2 regions of the Blastococcus jejuensis genome follow, and region 2 is predicted to be linked to the other one. Evidence: predicted binding sites of a transcription regulator. Region 2 holds the regulator's gene; the other holds the start of a gene.
What was found. The regulator LexA, encoded in region 2, represses DNA repair genes until DNA is damaged. The targets are predictions, from matches to a motif close to TCGAACANNTGTTCGA.

Region 1 (6,900 bases), 370 kb from region 2:
CTTCGGCCCGCGCATCACCTGCAGCCGCGGGTACTCCTCGTTGAGCGTGACCGCGAGGCTCGGGTAGCTCTTGTCGTCGCGGTAGCGGACGTTGAACCGCGGATCGAACTCCTTGATCCAGTTGTACTCGAGCTGGAGGGCCTCGACCTCGGTGCCGACGACGGTCCAGTCGACGCTCGACGCCGTCGTCACCATCTGCCGCGTGCGCGGGTGCAGCCCGGCCACGTCGGCGAAGTAGCTGTTCAGCCGCTGGCGCAGGCTCTTGGCCTTGCCCACGTAGATGACCCGCCCGTTCGGGTCGCGGAACCGGTAGACGCCGGGCGACTCGGGGATGCTGCCGACCGCCGGGCGGTACGTCGACGGGTCGGCCATGGGTCCAGATTAGGTCGGCGTGCCGACAGACCGCGGAGGTGTCGGCTCCCCCGTCACGGGCGTCACAGCGGTCGGGTGATCCCCGGGACGGTCTCGAGGTCGGAGAGCAGGAGCGCCCGGTCGTCGGCGTCCGCGATGTCGACGGCGAGAGCCAGGGAGACCTCCGCCTGCGCCGCCGCCGCGTCCCCCGCCAGGGCGTGTGCTCGCGCGAGAGCTTCGTGGGCGAAGCCCAGGTCCCAGTCGCCGATGCCGTGCTCCTCGCAGAGCTCGAGGACCCGCCGGGCGTGGTGGAGACACGGCTCGGCCCGGCCGAGCACCGCATAGACCCGGGAGCACTGCCACTCGCCGCGGGCCAGGTTCGCCGGCGCTCCGACCTGCTCCCAGTGGTAGCGCGAGGCATGGGCCATGTGCAGCATCCGGTCGTCCTGGGCCGGCGTGCGGTCCTCGGTCTCCATGAGCCGCCAGACCCCGTTGAACAGGTCGACGGCGAGCGTGCGCTCGTCGGAGCCGGCAACTGGAGCGCCGTCGTCCGGCGGCGGCGCGGGCAGGCCAGCCGGTGCGGTGGCGGGCTCCACGTCGGCCTCCATGCTGGCCTCCATGCTGGCCTCCATGCCGGCCTCCATGCCGGCCTCCATGTCGGTCAGCAGGTGGGTGAGCCGGTGCAGGTCGCCGCGCACGCGGGCACTCCGCGCCTCCAGCCGACGCTGGTGGGCCCGGAGCACCCGCTCGACGACCTCGGGGTCACCACCGGACTCCAGGCACTCGGCGACGCCGTCCAGGGGCACGCCGACGGACCGCAGACGCGCGAGGAGGCGTGCCTCCCGCAGCCGGTCGGCCCGGTACCAGCGGTAGCCGTTGCCGTCGTCGACGCCGTCGGGCCGGAACAGGCCGACGCGGTCGTAGTGCCGCAGCGCCTTGGGGGTCACGCCGACGGCATCGGCCAGCTGGCCGACGGTCATCCGTGTGCCTGCGCTCTCCATGGCGGCGACGGTAGGACCTTGCCCCGCGGCAAGGTCCAGCCCGCTCCCCCGATCTCCTGACACCGGCTCCGCCGGTCAGTAAGGCGGTGGATCGGTGCTGACGGTCAGCCCGGTGGGAGTGGTGACGGTGAGCGTGCCGTCGGAGTCGAGCTCGTAGCGCCAACCCGGAGCCTGGTGCTTGCCGCGGTGGTCGGTGGTGCAGTAGCCAGCCAGGTTCGCCGCACTGGTCTCCCCGAGGGGGTGGCGGGTGTTGTGGTCCAGTTCGCCACCGCGCGGCACCCTGCGGCGGCAGCCGGGGAAGCGGCAGCGACGGTCACGGGCGCGGACGAAACGGTCGAGCGGAGCGGATGGCCGATAGCCGTCGGTGGGGCCGGGCGGGCCGAGTCCGGGGCGACCCGTGAGGTCGTGGGTGCAGCGGTCGGGGTGCCGTGTGCACGCGGGCCGGCTGCAGTGCGCCGTGCGCCGGAGTTCGGGCAGGTCGGTCAGGGCGAGCAGGGCACCGGTGAGCGCGTCGGTGACCGCGATGCGCGGCCGGTCGACCAGTCCCCCGCCGCCCGTCGCAGCCAGCAGGCCGGCCAGCCAGGCACGCTGCGTCTCCTCAGCGGCGGCGAGCGCGTCCAGGGCGTCGACGGCTGAGCTGACCCGGCCCCCGGGGCCGGACTGCCAAGCGGACTCGTCCGCCGTGTCGGCGGCGGTCGCGGTGCGCACCGCCTGCCGGGCTCGTCCGAGAGACCGGGCGGCCTCCAGCGCCGCCAGTCCTGCCTCCTCGACGGCCCGGTCCGCGGCAGCCCACCACCCGTCGCGGACGGGCTGGCCGTTCACCCCCTCTGCAGCGGCCGGCAGATCGGCCGTTCGCTGGGCGGCTGCGGCCGGGTCGTTCGCCGGTTCCGCAGCGGCCGGCGCGACAGACCTAGCCACGTCGTCAGGGTCGCGGCCGGGTGGGTCATCGTGGAGCGCGTCGTCGGCCATCCACGCCAGGAAGAGCGGATCGATCGGACCGGCGCCGATCTGATCGTCGGGCAGCGGCTCGGGATCGGGATCGACGAGCTCGTCGGCGAGCACGCGCCGCTCCATCTCGTCCCACCAATCGGCCAGTTCCGCATCGTCGGCCAGTTCGGCCACGAAGGACGGCTCGGCATCGGACGCTGCCGCGGTCGGCGCATCCGCGCGCCGGTGCGGAGGCGGCTGGGAGTCGGCGGGGTCGTCGATGCCCGTGGGATCGGTGGCCGGCTGATCGCCTCGGTGGCCGGCGAGGGTGCGCAGCAGGGCGCGGACCATCTCGGCGGGCACCACCTGCCCGTCGATCTCCGCCGGCTCGTCCCCGCCGGCCAAGCCGGCGACCGACGCGACCACGGTCAGCAGCACACGCACCGGCGGCAGGTCGTGCTCACCGGGCCGCAGCACCAGGTCGAGCAAGCAGTCGGCCATCTTCTGTCCCCGGGTGCGCACCGGCCCATCCGGGTCGTCGGGGAGCGCATCGGCGTAGGCACCCAGGGCGCGGTACAGCGCATGCGCCTCGGGAACGGTCAGGTCCGAGGTCACCGAGGACATCCCGTCGGTCGCCGCCGACCGCAGGCGCACGCCCCGCTCCGCGATCGCCCGCTGCAGCCGGCGCAACGCGGCCCGGCAGTCCCGCCGGGTCACCTCTCGGCGAGCCTTAGCGCCGAGTTGTGCCGGCGTGGTGATCCGCCCGGCCGCCCAGCGCAGCAGCTCGGCCTCGACCTCCGCCCGCACCCGGTCGTCGGCGATCGGCGCGACGTGCTCGAGCATCGGCCACAGGTGCCCTTGATGCAGTGCCCCGGCCTCCAGCGCGGCCAGCGTGCCGGGCAGCCGGTGGACCAGGGTCAGCGACCTGGTCAGCAGCGACTCGGCGGCCCCCGCGGTGATCGACAGCGCCACCGCGAGCTCCTGCATCGCCCACTCGCTCACCGGGCGCAGCACGTCGGGACGAGCGGCCCACCGAGCCGCGCTCATCGCCCCCGGCTCCCCCTGCGCTCTGTCGGCGGTCGCCGGCCGGGACTCCGCGAACTCCGCCACCGCGCGCGCCCGGACCGAGGTCAGCCGGGCGATCTCCCGGTCGGCGGCCTGGACCGCTCCCAGCGGGCCCTCCGACAGCGCGACCGGCGGAGCGAACTCGGGCCACTCGGTCGATGCGGCCCCTGCCCGCCGGCGTCGGCTCGAGGCCACCGCACGGCGGCGCGCCTCCGCGTACCAATCGCCCGCCGACCCCTCCGTCATGCGTTCGATCATACGTTCGAACAAGCCACGCCACAAGACGAACGCCCTGGTCAGCAGGCATCTGTGGACGACCGGACCGTCTGTGGACGGCGCACCCATCGCTGCCTGTTCCGGGGCGCCCCGCAGCTTCGTCTTCACGCTCGCGCCGGCGATGGGGAGACCCCATCGCCGGCACGAGCGGGTCAGCTGGCCTTCTTGCGACTCCGCTTCTTCGGCGCCGCGGCCGCCGCGACGGCTTCCGGGTCGAGGATCGGGACCAAGTACCGCCCCGTGTGGCTCTCCGGCACCGTCGCGAGGAACTCCGGCGGCCCCTCCGCGACGACGGTGCCGCCGCGGAATCCGCCTTCGGGCCCCATGTCGATCAGCCAGTCGGCGCTCTTGATCACGTCGAGGTTGTGCTCGATGACGATGACCGAGTTGCCCTTGTCGACCAGGCCCTGCAGCACGAGCAGCAGCTTGCGGATGTCCTCGAAGTGCAGACCCGTCGTCGGCTCGTCGAGGACGTAGATACTGCGCCCGTTGGACCGCTTCTGCAGCTCGCTGGCCAGCTTCACCCGCTGCGCCTCGCCGCCGGACAGGGTCGTCGCCGGCTGGCCCAGCCGGACGTACCCCAGCCCGACCTCGGTGAGCGTGCGCAGGTAGCGGGCGATCGCCGGGATCGCGGCGAAGAAGTCGGCCGCCTCCTCGATCGGCATGTCGAGGACCTCGGCGACGGTCTTGCCCTTGTAGTGCACCTCGAGCGTCTCCCGGTTGAACCGGGCGCCCTTGCACACCTCGCAGGGGACGTACACGTCGGGCAGGAAGTTCATCTCGATCTTCAGCGTGCCGTCGCCGGAGCACGCCTCGCAGCGGCCGCCCTTGACGTTGAACGAGAACCGCCCGGGCAGGTAGCCCCGCATCTTCGCCTCGGTCGTGCTGGCGAACAGCTTGCGGACGTGGTCCCAGACACCGGTGTACGTGGCCGGGTTCGACCGCGGGGTGCGACCGATCGGCGACTGGTCGACGTGCACGACCTTGTCGAGGTGCTCGAGACCGGTGACCGTCCGGTGCCGGCCGGGGACCATCCGCGCACGGTTCAGCTGGTTGGCCAGCGTCGTGTAGAGGATGTCGTTGACCAGGCTGGACTTGCCCGACCCCGAGACGCCGGTGACCGCGACCAGCATGCCCAGCGGGAAGGTGACGTCGACGCCCTTGAGGTTGTGCTCCCGGGCGCCCTTGACGACGAGCTCGCGACCCGGCGTCGGCTCGCGCCGCTCCTTGGGGATCTCGATGGCCATGCGCCCGGACAGGTACGCCCCGGTCAGCGACCGCTCGCTCTTCATCAGGTCCTCGAGCTGGCCGCTGACGACGATCTCGCCGCCGTGCTCACCCGCGCCGGGACCGATGTCGACGATCCAGTCGGCGACCTTGATCGTGTCCTCGTCGTGCTCGACGACGATCAACGTGTTGCCCATGTCGCGCAGGCGGACGAGCGTCTCGATCAGCCGCGAGTTGTCGCGCTGGTGCAGCCCGATCGACGGCTCGTCGAGGACGTAGAGGACGCCGACCAGGCCGGACCCGATCTGCGTGGCCAGCCGGATGCGCTGGGCCTCCCCACCGGCCAGCGTCGCGGCGGGCCGGTCGAGGGACAGGTAGTCCAAGCCGACGTCGACGAGGAAGGACAGCCGGGCCTGGATCTCCTTGAGCACGCGGTCGGCGATCGCGCGCTCCCGCTCCCCCAGCTCCAGGGAACCGAGCCACTCGGAGGCCTCACCGATCGACAGGCCGGTGATGTCGGCGATCGAGCGGTCGTTGAGCTTGACGGCGAGGATCTCCGGCTTCAGCCGGGTGCCGTGGCACACGGGGCAGGGCACGTCGCGCATGTAGCCCTCGTACTTGTCCCGCATGTAGTCGCTGTCGGTGTCCTCGTGCCGGCGCTCCAGGAACGGCAGCACGCCCTCGAACGCGGCGTAGTAGCTGCGCTCGCGGCCGTACCGGTTCTTGTAGCGGACGTGGACCTGGTCCGGCGACCCGTGCAGGACCGCCTTCTGCACCTTGGCCGGGAGGCGCTCCCACGGGGTGTCCATGGAGAAACCGAGCTGCTGCGAGAGACCCGTGAGCAGCCGGGTGAAGTACTCGTTGCTCATCGACCCGGCCCACGGCGCGACCGCGCCCTGGCCCAGCGACTTCTCCGGATCGGGGACGACGAGGTCGGGATCGACCTCCTTGCGCGTGCCGATGCCGGTGCACTCGGGGCAGGCGCCGAACGGCGAGTTGAACGAGAACGACCGCGGCTCGAGGGCCTCGAACGACAGCCCGTCGTCGACGCAGGCGAGGTGCTCGGAGTACGTGCGCTCCCGGTGCGGGTCGTGCTCGTCGAGGTCGACGAAGTCGAGGACGACGAGGCCCCCCGCGAGCCCCAGCGCGGTCTCGACCGAGTCGGTCAGGCGCCGCTTGGCGCTCTCCTTGACCGTCAGCCGGTCGACGATCACCTCGATCGTGTGCTTCTCCTGCTTCTTGAGCTTCGGCGGCTCGGTCAGCGGGTGCACGACACCGTCGACGCGGACGCGGGAGAAGCCCTGGGTCTGCAGCGAGCTGAACAGGTCGACGTACTCGCCCTTGCGGGCACGGACGACCGGCGCGAGCACCTGGAAGCGGGTGCCCTCCTCCATCGACAGCACCTGGTCGACGATCTGCTGCGGCGTCTGCCGGGAGATCGGCTTGCCACAGTTCGGGCAGTGCGGCTGCCCGGCGCGCGCGTATAGCAGCCGGAGGTAGTCGTAGACCTCGGTGATGGTGCCGACGGTCGACCGCGGGTTGCGGTTGGTCGACTTCTGGTCGATCGACACCGCCGGGGACAGGCCCTCGATGAAGTCGACGTCGGGCTTGTCCATCTGCCCGAGGAACTGGCGCGCGTACGCCGACAGCGACTCGACGTAGCGGCGCTGACCTTCGGCGAAGATCGTGTCGAACGCCAGGCTCGACTTGCCCGAGCCGGACAGGCCCGTGAACACGATCAGCGCGTCGCGGGGCAGGTCGAGGTGGACGTCCTTGAGGTTGTGCTCGCGGGCGCCGCGGACGACGAGGCGGTCCATGAAATCCCTGTCGGTCGCTGTTGCTGGGAACGCTGGCTGGAGAATGCTCATCACTGGGGCCAAGGAACCGCGCGGGCGCGCTGTTCCGGAACACCGGCGCGTCGCCGTGTCGTCCCCGTCACGCCGGGTGACAGGGGGCGGACGGCGTCAGACGGGTGCCGTGGCCGGGGGTGCGGTGGCCTGGGGTGTCAGGGGGTCGAAGACAGGCGCGTGACGGCGCCACGGTTGCTGACGCT
Region 2 (9,276 bases):
CGGCCGGGCGCATCTTCGTGCCGCAGGTCATGCACAGCGGCGCGTCGGTGGCCGTCCCGGTGACCAGCTCGAGCAGCTCGGCCGAGGAGTGGGCCTCCTTGACCGACTTCGGGCCCTCGGGGGTGACCTTCTCCTTGACGGCGGCGGTCTCGATCGGCGCGGAGCCGCGCAGCTGCTCCAGGTCGACGTCGTCCTCCTCGGCGACCGCGGGGGTCGAGGCCGACGTGCCGTAGGACCCGGCGACCTGGGCGGCCCGCTCCTCGGCGGTGAAGATGCCGAGGTTGGCCCGCTTCTCGACCGGCAGGTGGTCCAGCGCCAGCCGACGGAAGATGTAGTCCATCACCGACTGGGCGATCCGGATGTCCGGGTCGTCGGTCATGCCGGCCGGCTCGAAGCGCATGTTGGTGAACTTCTGGATGTAGGTCTCCAGCGGCACACCGTGCTGCAGCGCCAGGGAGATGCCGATCGAGAAGGCGTCCATGACACCGGCCAGGGTCGAGCCCTGCTTGCCGAGCTTCAGGAACACCTCACCGAGGCTGCCGTCCTCGTACATGCCGGCGGTCATGTAGCCCTCGGCGCCGGCGACGCTGAACGACGTGGTGACGCTCGTCCGCTTCTTCGGCAGCCGCTTGCGGACCGGGTGCGACAGCGCGGACGGAGTCTCGACGACCTTGGCCTCGGCCTTGGTGCCGTCGTTCTTGCCCTTGCCACCGGACAGCGGCTGGCCGACCTTGCAGTTGTCGCGGTAGATGGCCAGCGCCTTGAGGCCGAGCTTCCAGCCCTGGAAGTAGATGTTCTCGACGTCCTCGATGGTCGCCGTCTCGGGCATGTTGACCGTCTTGCTGATCGCGCCGGAGATGAACGGCTGCACCGCGGCCATCATGCGCACGTGGCCCATCGGGGAGATGGCCCGCTCGCCCATCGCGCAGTCGAACACCTCGTAGTGCTCTGGGCGCAGGGTCGGGGCGTTGACGACGTGCCCGTGCTCGGCGATGAACTCGACGATCGCCTCGATCTGCTCCTCCTGGTAACCGAGGCTCTTGAGCGCCCGCGGCACCGTCTGGTTGACGATCTGCATGGAGCCGCCGCCGACCAGCTTCTTGAACTTGACCAGCGAGAAGTCCGGCTCGATGCCGGTCGTGTCGCAGTCCATCATGAAGCCGATGGTGCCGGTGGGCGCCAGCACCGAGGCCTGCGCGTTGCGCCAGCCGTTGTCGGCACCGACCTCGAGGCACTCCTGCCACTGCTGCGTGGCGGCCTTGAGCACGTCGGCGTCGTCGGCACCGACCGGGCGGATCGCGTCGTTGGCCGCGGCGTGCTTGCGCATGACGCGGGCGTGCGCGTCGGCGTTGCGGGCGAAGCCGTCGTAGGCGCCGACGATGCCGGCCAGCTCGGCCGAGCGGCGGTAGGCGGTGCCGGTCATCAGCGAGGTGATCGCCGCGGCCAGGGTCTGGCCGCCGCGGGAGTCGTACGCGTGGCCGGTGGCCATGAGCAGCGCGCCGAGGTTGGCGTAGCCGATGCCCAGCTGGCGGTAGGCGCGGGTGGTCTCACCGATCGGCTCGGTCGGGAAGTCGGCGAAGCAGATGGAGATGTCCATCGCGGTGATGACCAGCTCGACGGCCTTCACGAAGTTCTTCGAGTCGAACGTGCCGTCGCTCTTGAGGAACTTCATGAGGTTCAGCGACGCGAGGTTGCACGAGCTGTTGTCGAGGCTCATGTACTCCGAGCACGGGTTGGACGCGTTGATGCGCCCGGTCTCGGGGTTGGTGTGCCAGTCGTTGATCGTGTCGTCGTACTGGATGCCCGGGTCGGCGCACTCCCAGGCGGCCTGGGTGACCTTGCGGAACAGGGTCTTGGCGTCGACGGTCTCGATGACCGACCCGTCCTGCCGGGCGCGCAGCCCGAACTCGGCGCTGTCCTCGACGGCGCGCATGAACTCGTCGGAGACGCGGACGGAGTTGTTGGCGTTCTGGTACTGGACGCTGGTGATGTCCTTGCCGCCGAGGTCCATGTCGTAGCCGGCGTCGCGCAGCGCGCGGATCTTGTCCTCCTCGCGCGCCTTGGTCTCGATGAACTCCTCGATGTCGGGGTGGTCGATGTCGAGGACGACCATCTTGGCCGCGCGGCGGGTGGCGCCACCGGACTTGATGGTGCCGGCCGACGCGTCGGCGCCGCGCATGAAGCTGACCGGGCCCGACGCGGTGCCACCGGAGGACAGCAGCTCCTTGGAGGAGCGGATGCGGGAGAGGTTCAGGCCGGCACCGGAGCCGCCCTTGAAGATCAGGCCCTCCTCGCGGTACCAGTTCAGGATCGAGTCCATCGTGTCGTCGACGGCGAGGATGAAGCACGCGCTGACCTGCTGCGGGGCGCTCGTGCCGACGTTGAACCAGACGGGCGAGTTGAAGCTGAAGTACTGGTGCATGAGCATCCAGGTCAGCTCGTGCTCGAAGATCTCGGCGTCGCCCTCGGTGGCGAAGTAGCCGTGCTCGCGGCCGGCCGCGCCGTAGGTGAGGACGACGCGGTCGATGAGCTGGCGGAGGCTGTTCTCCCGCTGCGGGCTGCCGACGGCGCCACGGAAGTACTTCGTGGTGACGATGTTGGTGGCGTTGATGCTCCACTCGGCCGGGAACTCGACCCCGCGCTGCTCGAAGTTGATCGAGCCGTCGCGCCAGTTGGTCATCACGACGTCGCGGCGCTCCCACGCGACCTCGTCGTAGGGGTGCACACCGGCGGTGGTGAAGACGCGCTTGATCTTCAGGCCCTTGCCCCGGCTCGGCGCCTTGGCGGTGCGGCGGGTGCGGGGGCCGGCCAAGCGGTCGTCGGTCTCGGTCATGGTGTGGAGCTCTCCCTGGTCGTCATTCGCGTGGTGGTGCGCTCGCTCGGATACGCGGTGAGTGGATCGGACGGCGGCTGGGGAAGAGCCGCGATCTGTACTTGTCTGGTGTCTATCGGGTGGTACTGACAGTTCTCAGCTGCCGGCAGCCTCAGGAATCGGGGCTGCCGGGCGGGGTGGTCGCGGACTGGAGGGCGGCGCTCTGCCGGTCCCGCAGCTCGGAGATCTCCTTCTCGAAGTCCGCCAGCGACGAGAAGGACCGGTAGACGCTCGCGAAGCGCAGGTAGGCGACCTCGTCGAGCTCGCGCAGCGGCTTGAGGATGGCCAGGCCGACCTCGTGACTGGGGACCTCGGCCGCCCCGCTGGCGCGGATGGCGTCCTCGACCTGCTGGGCCAGCAGAGCGAGCTGGTCCTCGTCGACCGGACGGCCCTGGCAGGCACGCCGCACGCCGGCGACCACCTTGGTCCGGTTGAAGGGCTCGCTCACCCCGCTGCGCTTGACGACGGCGAGCACCGCCTCCTCGACGGTGGTGAACCGGCGGCCGCACTTCGGGCAGGACCGGCGGCGGCGCGTGGTGGCGCCCTCGTCGGCCTCCCGCGAGTCGATGACCCGGCTGTCGGCGTTGTGGCAGAACGGGCAACGCACCTGGGGTCACCTCCTCTCGATCCGGCGTCGCCCGGTGGTGACCGGGGCGCCTGCTGCAGGCCCTCGACGAGCCGCCCTGTGGACCCTCCTGGGGACATCCGGTGGACGCCCGGGGGAGAACCTGAGGAACAGCCTGTGGACAGGCTTACAACTCTGCAACTACTAGATGTAGGGGAACCCTAGGCCGACGAACACAAGATGTGCAAGCGATTCGAAGCCCGGCGTGTTCCGTTGCGGCACTGCCGTCACCAGCAGGAACAGCGCTTCCCACGAGTCACACGACACGCCGACACGACGCGCCGAAGGGTCCCCCGACCGCCCGCGGAACCGTCGGGTCGCGGCCCTCGGCGAGCACCGCTCCTCCGGCCGTCACGACGGCCCCCGGACGCGCCACGAGGGCGCCGGCCCCCACGCCGAGCGCGCGGACCCGAGCGGGGGGCACGGGAAGGGCCGCCAGGCGACCGGACCCGTCAGACGCCGGCGAGCGAACCGTCGAGCCGGGGCCGACGCGCGTGCGGGACGTGGTCGCTCAGGCGCATAGGACGGGTCAGGAGCTCCGGCTCGGCCTCGCCGACCGCCGCCCACGCACTGCGCGAGCGACCGGCGATCGTGTCGTCCTGGGGAGCGCGAGCGGCCGGGCCCGCATCGGTCACGACCGGGAGCAGCCCGGTGTCCGCGGCACGATGACGCCCGGCGGCGGGCGGGAGCGACGCCCGCACGGCGGCCATCTCGCCGGTCTCGGGGGCTCGCCGACGACCGCCGGGCCTCACCGCAGGCGTCTCGGCCGTCTCGGGCGCCCGACGACGGCCACCGGGACGGGTGACCGCCACGGACCCCACCGCCGGGACCTCGCCCGTCTCGGGCGCGCGGCGCCGGCCTCCCGGCCGCGCAGGCGCACCGCCCTGGACGACGGAGAGGTCGCGCACCATCGGCAGGCTCGCCGTCGCGTCGGACACGCTCGGGCGCTGGGACCGGGACGCGGTGGCCCGGGGCAGCTTCTGGGTGACCGGGTCGGCCGCGACGGAGGGCTCCGGGGCCACGGCGAGGTGCCGCTCGGGCAGCCGCAGACCGGCGAGGTCGGTCCAGGCGGTCTCCTCGACCCCACCCAGGACCACACGGACCCACACCTGGCAGGACCCGTCGGGGGCGTGCCGCCAGCCGAGCAGCTCACCGGCCCACCACGCCCCGGCCTGATAGACCTCGACCGCCTGGGGCTGACTGGTGAACACCGCTGCACGACTTTCCATGGCGCCTGACACGTGACGACCGTAAGCGTCCGAGCCACCACAGAGGGTGAAGACGCCCACACAGAGGGTTGACGAAGTCGGCCGCTCAGGTTGTAGAGGTGTTGCCGTGGCGACACCGCCCGGGACTGCCGATGCCGAGCCGGGCAGCCCGTCGCGCCGCGCCTCACCCCCGCTCACGGGAGCTGGAGAACCTGGCCGGGCACGAGGTCGGCGCCCTCGAGCCCGTTCATCCGCTGGATCTCGTCGATCACCGCGCGCACGTCGCCCTCGCCGTCGAGGGACGTGGCGATCGACCACAGCGTGTCGCCCTCCTGGACCACGACGCTGGACACCCCGGCCAGCCGGAGGCCGCCCTCGTCGCCCGAGAGGAGCGGGCCGAGCCACGACCCGAGGGCCACCGCCCCCGCCAGCGCCAGCACCACCGCGAGCCGGCGGGCCCGGCGGGTGAGCCGCACGCGCCGGGCGATCGACGGACCCGCCGGTGCCCGACGCGCGGCGCGGGGACGGCCCGGCCCGTCGCGATCAGGTCGTGCGGCCAGGTCGGGCGCGCCCCGCCGGACGGGGCCGCGGCGGACCGGAGCGGTCGGCCGCGCGGGCGCCGCCGGCGGCCGGCACACGCCCACCCGGGACGGGCTGCGGCGCGACGGGTGGGGGCGGACCGTGCGCAGGGTCGGAGCCGCCGGCTCGACGGGATCGGACACCAACCGGGGACGCCACGGCGCCTGCACCGCTTCGTCGAACTCCAGCACGGCTTCCTGCACGCATCCCATGACCGTCTCCTCCCGACCCGCCGAACACCCGTCGTCGCCGCCACCCTCGAACGCGTGTTCGATTCGAACGACTGTTCGATGTCTACCGCACGGGTCCGACGAAAGCGACAGGACACGGCACGACTTCGAACATGTGTTTGATCCGAGCGGGTCGCCGCGCTACGGTTCCTGCGAGAGATCACCGGCGCTGCGCGAGCAGCCGACGAGGAGGCGACGTGGCGGAGAAGAACGGGACGTCGGGCGGCCGGAAGCCGCCCGGGGACGCCACGGCGGCATCCGGGACGGCGACCGTCCGTTCGTTCCCCGACCGGGGCGCCGACGGCGACGGCCTGACCCAGCGGCAGCGCCGGGTCCTGGAGGTCATCCGCGACTCGATCGAGCGGCGCGGCTATCCCCCGTCGGTCCGGGAGATCGGCGAGGCGGTCGGTCTCTCCTCGGCGTCGTCGGTCGCCCACCAGCTCTCCGTCCTGCAGAAGAAGGGCTGGCTGCGGCGCGACCCCAACCGCCCGCGCGCGCTCGACGTCCGGCTCCCCGACGACTCGCCGCACGCCAGCGCCACGGTCACCGAGCTGCCGGGCGTCCCCGAGGGCGTCGACGTCTCCGCGCCGACCTACGTTCCGCTCGTCGGCCGGATCGCGGCCGGCGGTCCGGTGCTCGCCGAGCAGGCGGTCGAGGACGTCTTCCCGCTCCCCCGCGAGCTGGTCGGCGAGGGCACGCTGTTCATGCTGAAGGTCACCGGCGACTCGATGATCGAGGCGGCGATCTGCGACGGCGACTGGGTGGTCGTGCGCCAGCAGCCGACGGCGGAGAACGGCGAGATCGTCGCCGCGATGATCGACGGCGAGGCCACCGTCAAGACGTACAAGCGCCGCGACGGGCACGTCTGGCTGCTCCCGCACAACCCGGCGTACGAGCCCATCCCGGGCGACGACGCGACCGTGCTGGGGCGCGTGGTCAGCGTCCTCCGCCGGGTCTGACACCCGGCCGCCGGCCCGGTGCTGTCCGGCCCGGCGCTGTCCGGCCCGGCGCCGTCCGGCTCGCTGCCGTCAGACTCAGGGCCGGCGGCGCCGGAACAGTCCGCCCAGCCACACCAGCACGGTGGCCGTCAGCGCGGCGATCACCGCCGAGGTGATCGGTGAGAGCCCCGAGCTCGTGAAGTCGGTCAGGCTCGGCGTGGGCCCGGTGGCCGTGGTGCCGGGGGCGGGCAGGCCGCTCACGACCGGGACGACGGTCAGGTCGCTCGGGGTGCCCTCACTGGCCACCACCAGCGCGGAACCGTCCTCGGTGAAGCTGATCGCCTCCCCCTGCGGGGAGTCCGGCAACGGGACGCGGACCGGTTCGGCCGCCAGCGCCGCGACCACGTCGGATCCGGTCAGCGGCCAGACGTAGGCGTCGGTGTAGGTCCGCAGGGCCAGGTGATGCCCGTTGCCCGCGACCGCTCCCCCCGTGACCAGCAGCTGCCCGGCGCGGCCGACCGGACCACCGGGCGTGCCGGTCAGGGTCATGGCCACCGAGGCGACCCTGGCGAGTGGCATCGTCCCGCCGTCGACCAGCGGCGCCGCCGGCCGGTACACCGAGCTGGCCCCCAGCACCTCCTTGGTGACGACGTACGGCGTCCCGTCCGGGGCGAGCAGCAGGGCCTCGGCGTCGTGCGGGCCGTCCGGGTAGGTCAGCCGGTAGAGGTTCGTGGTCCCGTCGGGCCGCAGGGCGACGAGCGCGATCGTCGGCCGGCTCGCGCCGTTGTCCCCGGTGTCGGCCACCCAGACGGTCCCGTCGGCGCCGATCGCGAGGTCCTCCGGGTCGAACGGGTCCACGGCGGTCGTGTGGACGTCGATCACGGCGCAACTGGCGTCGAGCACGTACAGATCGATCTGGTCGCCGCCGTCGTTGATGGCCAGGAGCCGGCCGGGGACGGCGACCAGCCCGGAGAGCTCGGCGAGCCGCGGGTCGGTGATCTGGCAGCGGACCTGCGCGCCGGCGGCCGCCTGAGCGGTGGCGTCCTCGGCGGCCGCGGGCATGCCGGAGGCGAGGACGAGTGCGGCGCCGAGGAGACCTCCGGTCGCCAGCAGTCGCCCCCGGACGCCGCTACGCGGTCTGCCGGCCTGCTCGGGCACGAACCCAGCGTGACAGAACGGTTGCGTCCAGTGCGTGAACCACGCCCAACAGCACGATGCCCACGCACGCGCCGACGACTGCGTCGGTGACCCAGTGGAAGTCCAGGGAGACCATCGCGACGCCGGTCGCCACCGGACCGACGAGGCTGAGCCACCAGAACACCCGCTGCACGCGCATCGGCAGGCCGTACTCCACGGCCTGCCACCGCGCCACACCCCACATGAGGACGGCGTTGGCGACGTGGCCGGACGGGAACGAAGCGCCGTCCTCGTGGAAGAAGAAGGAACCCGGGAAGCCGGGCGCGGTGCGGCCGGTCCCCCACTTCACCGCGTAGACGACCGCGGTGAGCAGCGCGAGGGCGACGAGCACGCGGACCAGCGGCAGCAGGGTCCGCCGCCGCCAGGCCAGGTACCCGACCAGCACGGCCAGCACGACGAGGATCGTGGCGCGGCCACCCAGCTGGGTGACCACCCAGACCAGCGGGTAGGCCATCGACTCCTGCAGTCCCCAGTCGCTGACGACCTCGGAGACCTCGAGGTCCATCCGCTCCAGCCAGCCGCGGGTGAACAGATCGGCCGTGACGAGCCCGCCGACGACCAGCGCGGCGACGATGAGCCACCACGCAGGTCGGCCGGCGGTGATCCCGCGGGTGCGCGCGGGCACGTCGGCGTCGCTGACCACCCCGCTCGTCACGAGGTCACCGTACCGGCCTGTGATCTGCCTGTGACCTGGACGAGCCGGAGCCTGACCCGGACCTCACCCGACCGGGACGGCGAACTCCTCGAGCGCCGCGGCGAGCGCGCCGTCCACCCGGGCGGTCATCCGGGTGCCGGTGCCCTCGTGGGTCTCGGTGAGCACCTCGCCGTCGCGGTGCACGCGGGCCACGAGGTCGCCGCGGTCGTAGGGCACCAGCACGTCGACGTCCACCTCCGGGTGGGGCAGCCGCGTGGCGATGAGCTCGCGCAGCGCGTCCATCCCCGCCCCCGTGCGCGCCGACACCCAGGCCGCGCCGGGCAGGGCGCGGCGCAGCGTGAGGATGTCGTCCTCGCTCATCGCGTCGACCTTGTTGACGACGATGACCTCGGGCACGGCCGCGGCGTCGATCTCGCCGAGCACGACGCGGACGGCGTCGATCTGGCCGAGCGGGTCGGGGTCGGACCCGTCGACGACGTGCAGCAGCAGGTCGGCGGCGGCGACCTCCTCCAGCGTGGACCGGAAGGCGTCCACCAGCTGGTGGGGCAGGTGCCGGACGAAGCCGACGGTGTCGGTGAGGGTGTACTCGCGGCCGTCGGGCGACTGCGCCCGCCGGACGGTCGGGTCGAGGGTCGCGAACAGCGCGTTCTCGACGAGCACGCCGGCCCCGGTCAGCGCGTTGAGCAGGCTGGACTTGCCGGCGTTGGTGTAGCCGGCGATCGCCACGCTGGGCGTGGCATTGCGGTCGCGGCTCGAACGCTGGGTGGCGCGGGCGGTCGCCATGCCGGCGATCTCCCGGCGCAGCTTGCTCACCCGCGACCGGATCCGCCGCCGGTCGGTCTCGATCTTGGTCTCACCCGGACCGCGCGTACCGATGCCGCCACCGCCGGCGACGCGACCACCCGCCTGGCGGGACATCGACTCACCCCACCCGCGCAGGCGCGGGAGCATGTACTGCATCTGGGCGAGCTC

Region 1: the regulator LexA is predicted to act here: its motif matches at 3,595-3,610, upstream of ABD644_RS05595 (DUF222 domain-containing protein).

Annotation. Positions count from the first base shown of each region.
Region 1 covers NZ_BAAAVV010000002.1:388,147-395,046, reverse strand. The annotation lists gene uvrC (excinuclease ABC subunit UvrC) at 1-372, opposite strand, end outside; gene ABD644_RS05600 (MerR family transcriptional regulator) at 435-1,352, opposite strand; gene ABD644_RS05595 (DUF222 domain-containing protein) at 1,428-3,590, opposite strand; gene uvrA (excinuclease ABC subunit UvrA) at 3,773-6,664, opposite strand; gene ABD644_RS05585 (amidase) at 6,812-6,900, opposite strand, start outside.
Region 2 covers NZ_BAAAVV010000002.1:17,544-26,819, reverse strand. The annotation lists gene ABD644_RS03870 (vitamin B12-dependent ribonucleotide reductase) at 1-2,833, opposite strand, end outside; gene nrdR (transcriptional regulator NrdR) at 2,985-3,479, opposite strand; gene ABD644_RS03860 (hypothetical protein) at 3,950-4,738, opposite strand; gene ABD644_RS03855 (LysM peptidoglycan-binding domain-containing protein) at 4,900-5,496, opposite strand; gene lexA (transcriptional repressor LexA) at 5,712-6,473, shown strand; gene ABD644_RS03845 (hypothetical protein) at 6,549-7,610, opposite strand; gene ABD644_RS03840 (phosphatase PAP2 family protein) at 7,582-8,304, opposite strand; gene hflX (GTPase HflX) at 8,368-9,276, opposite strand, start outside.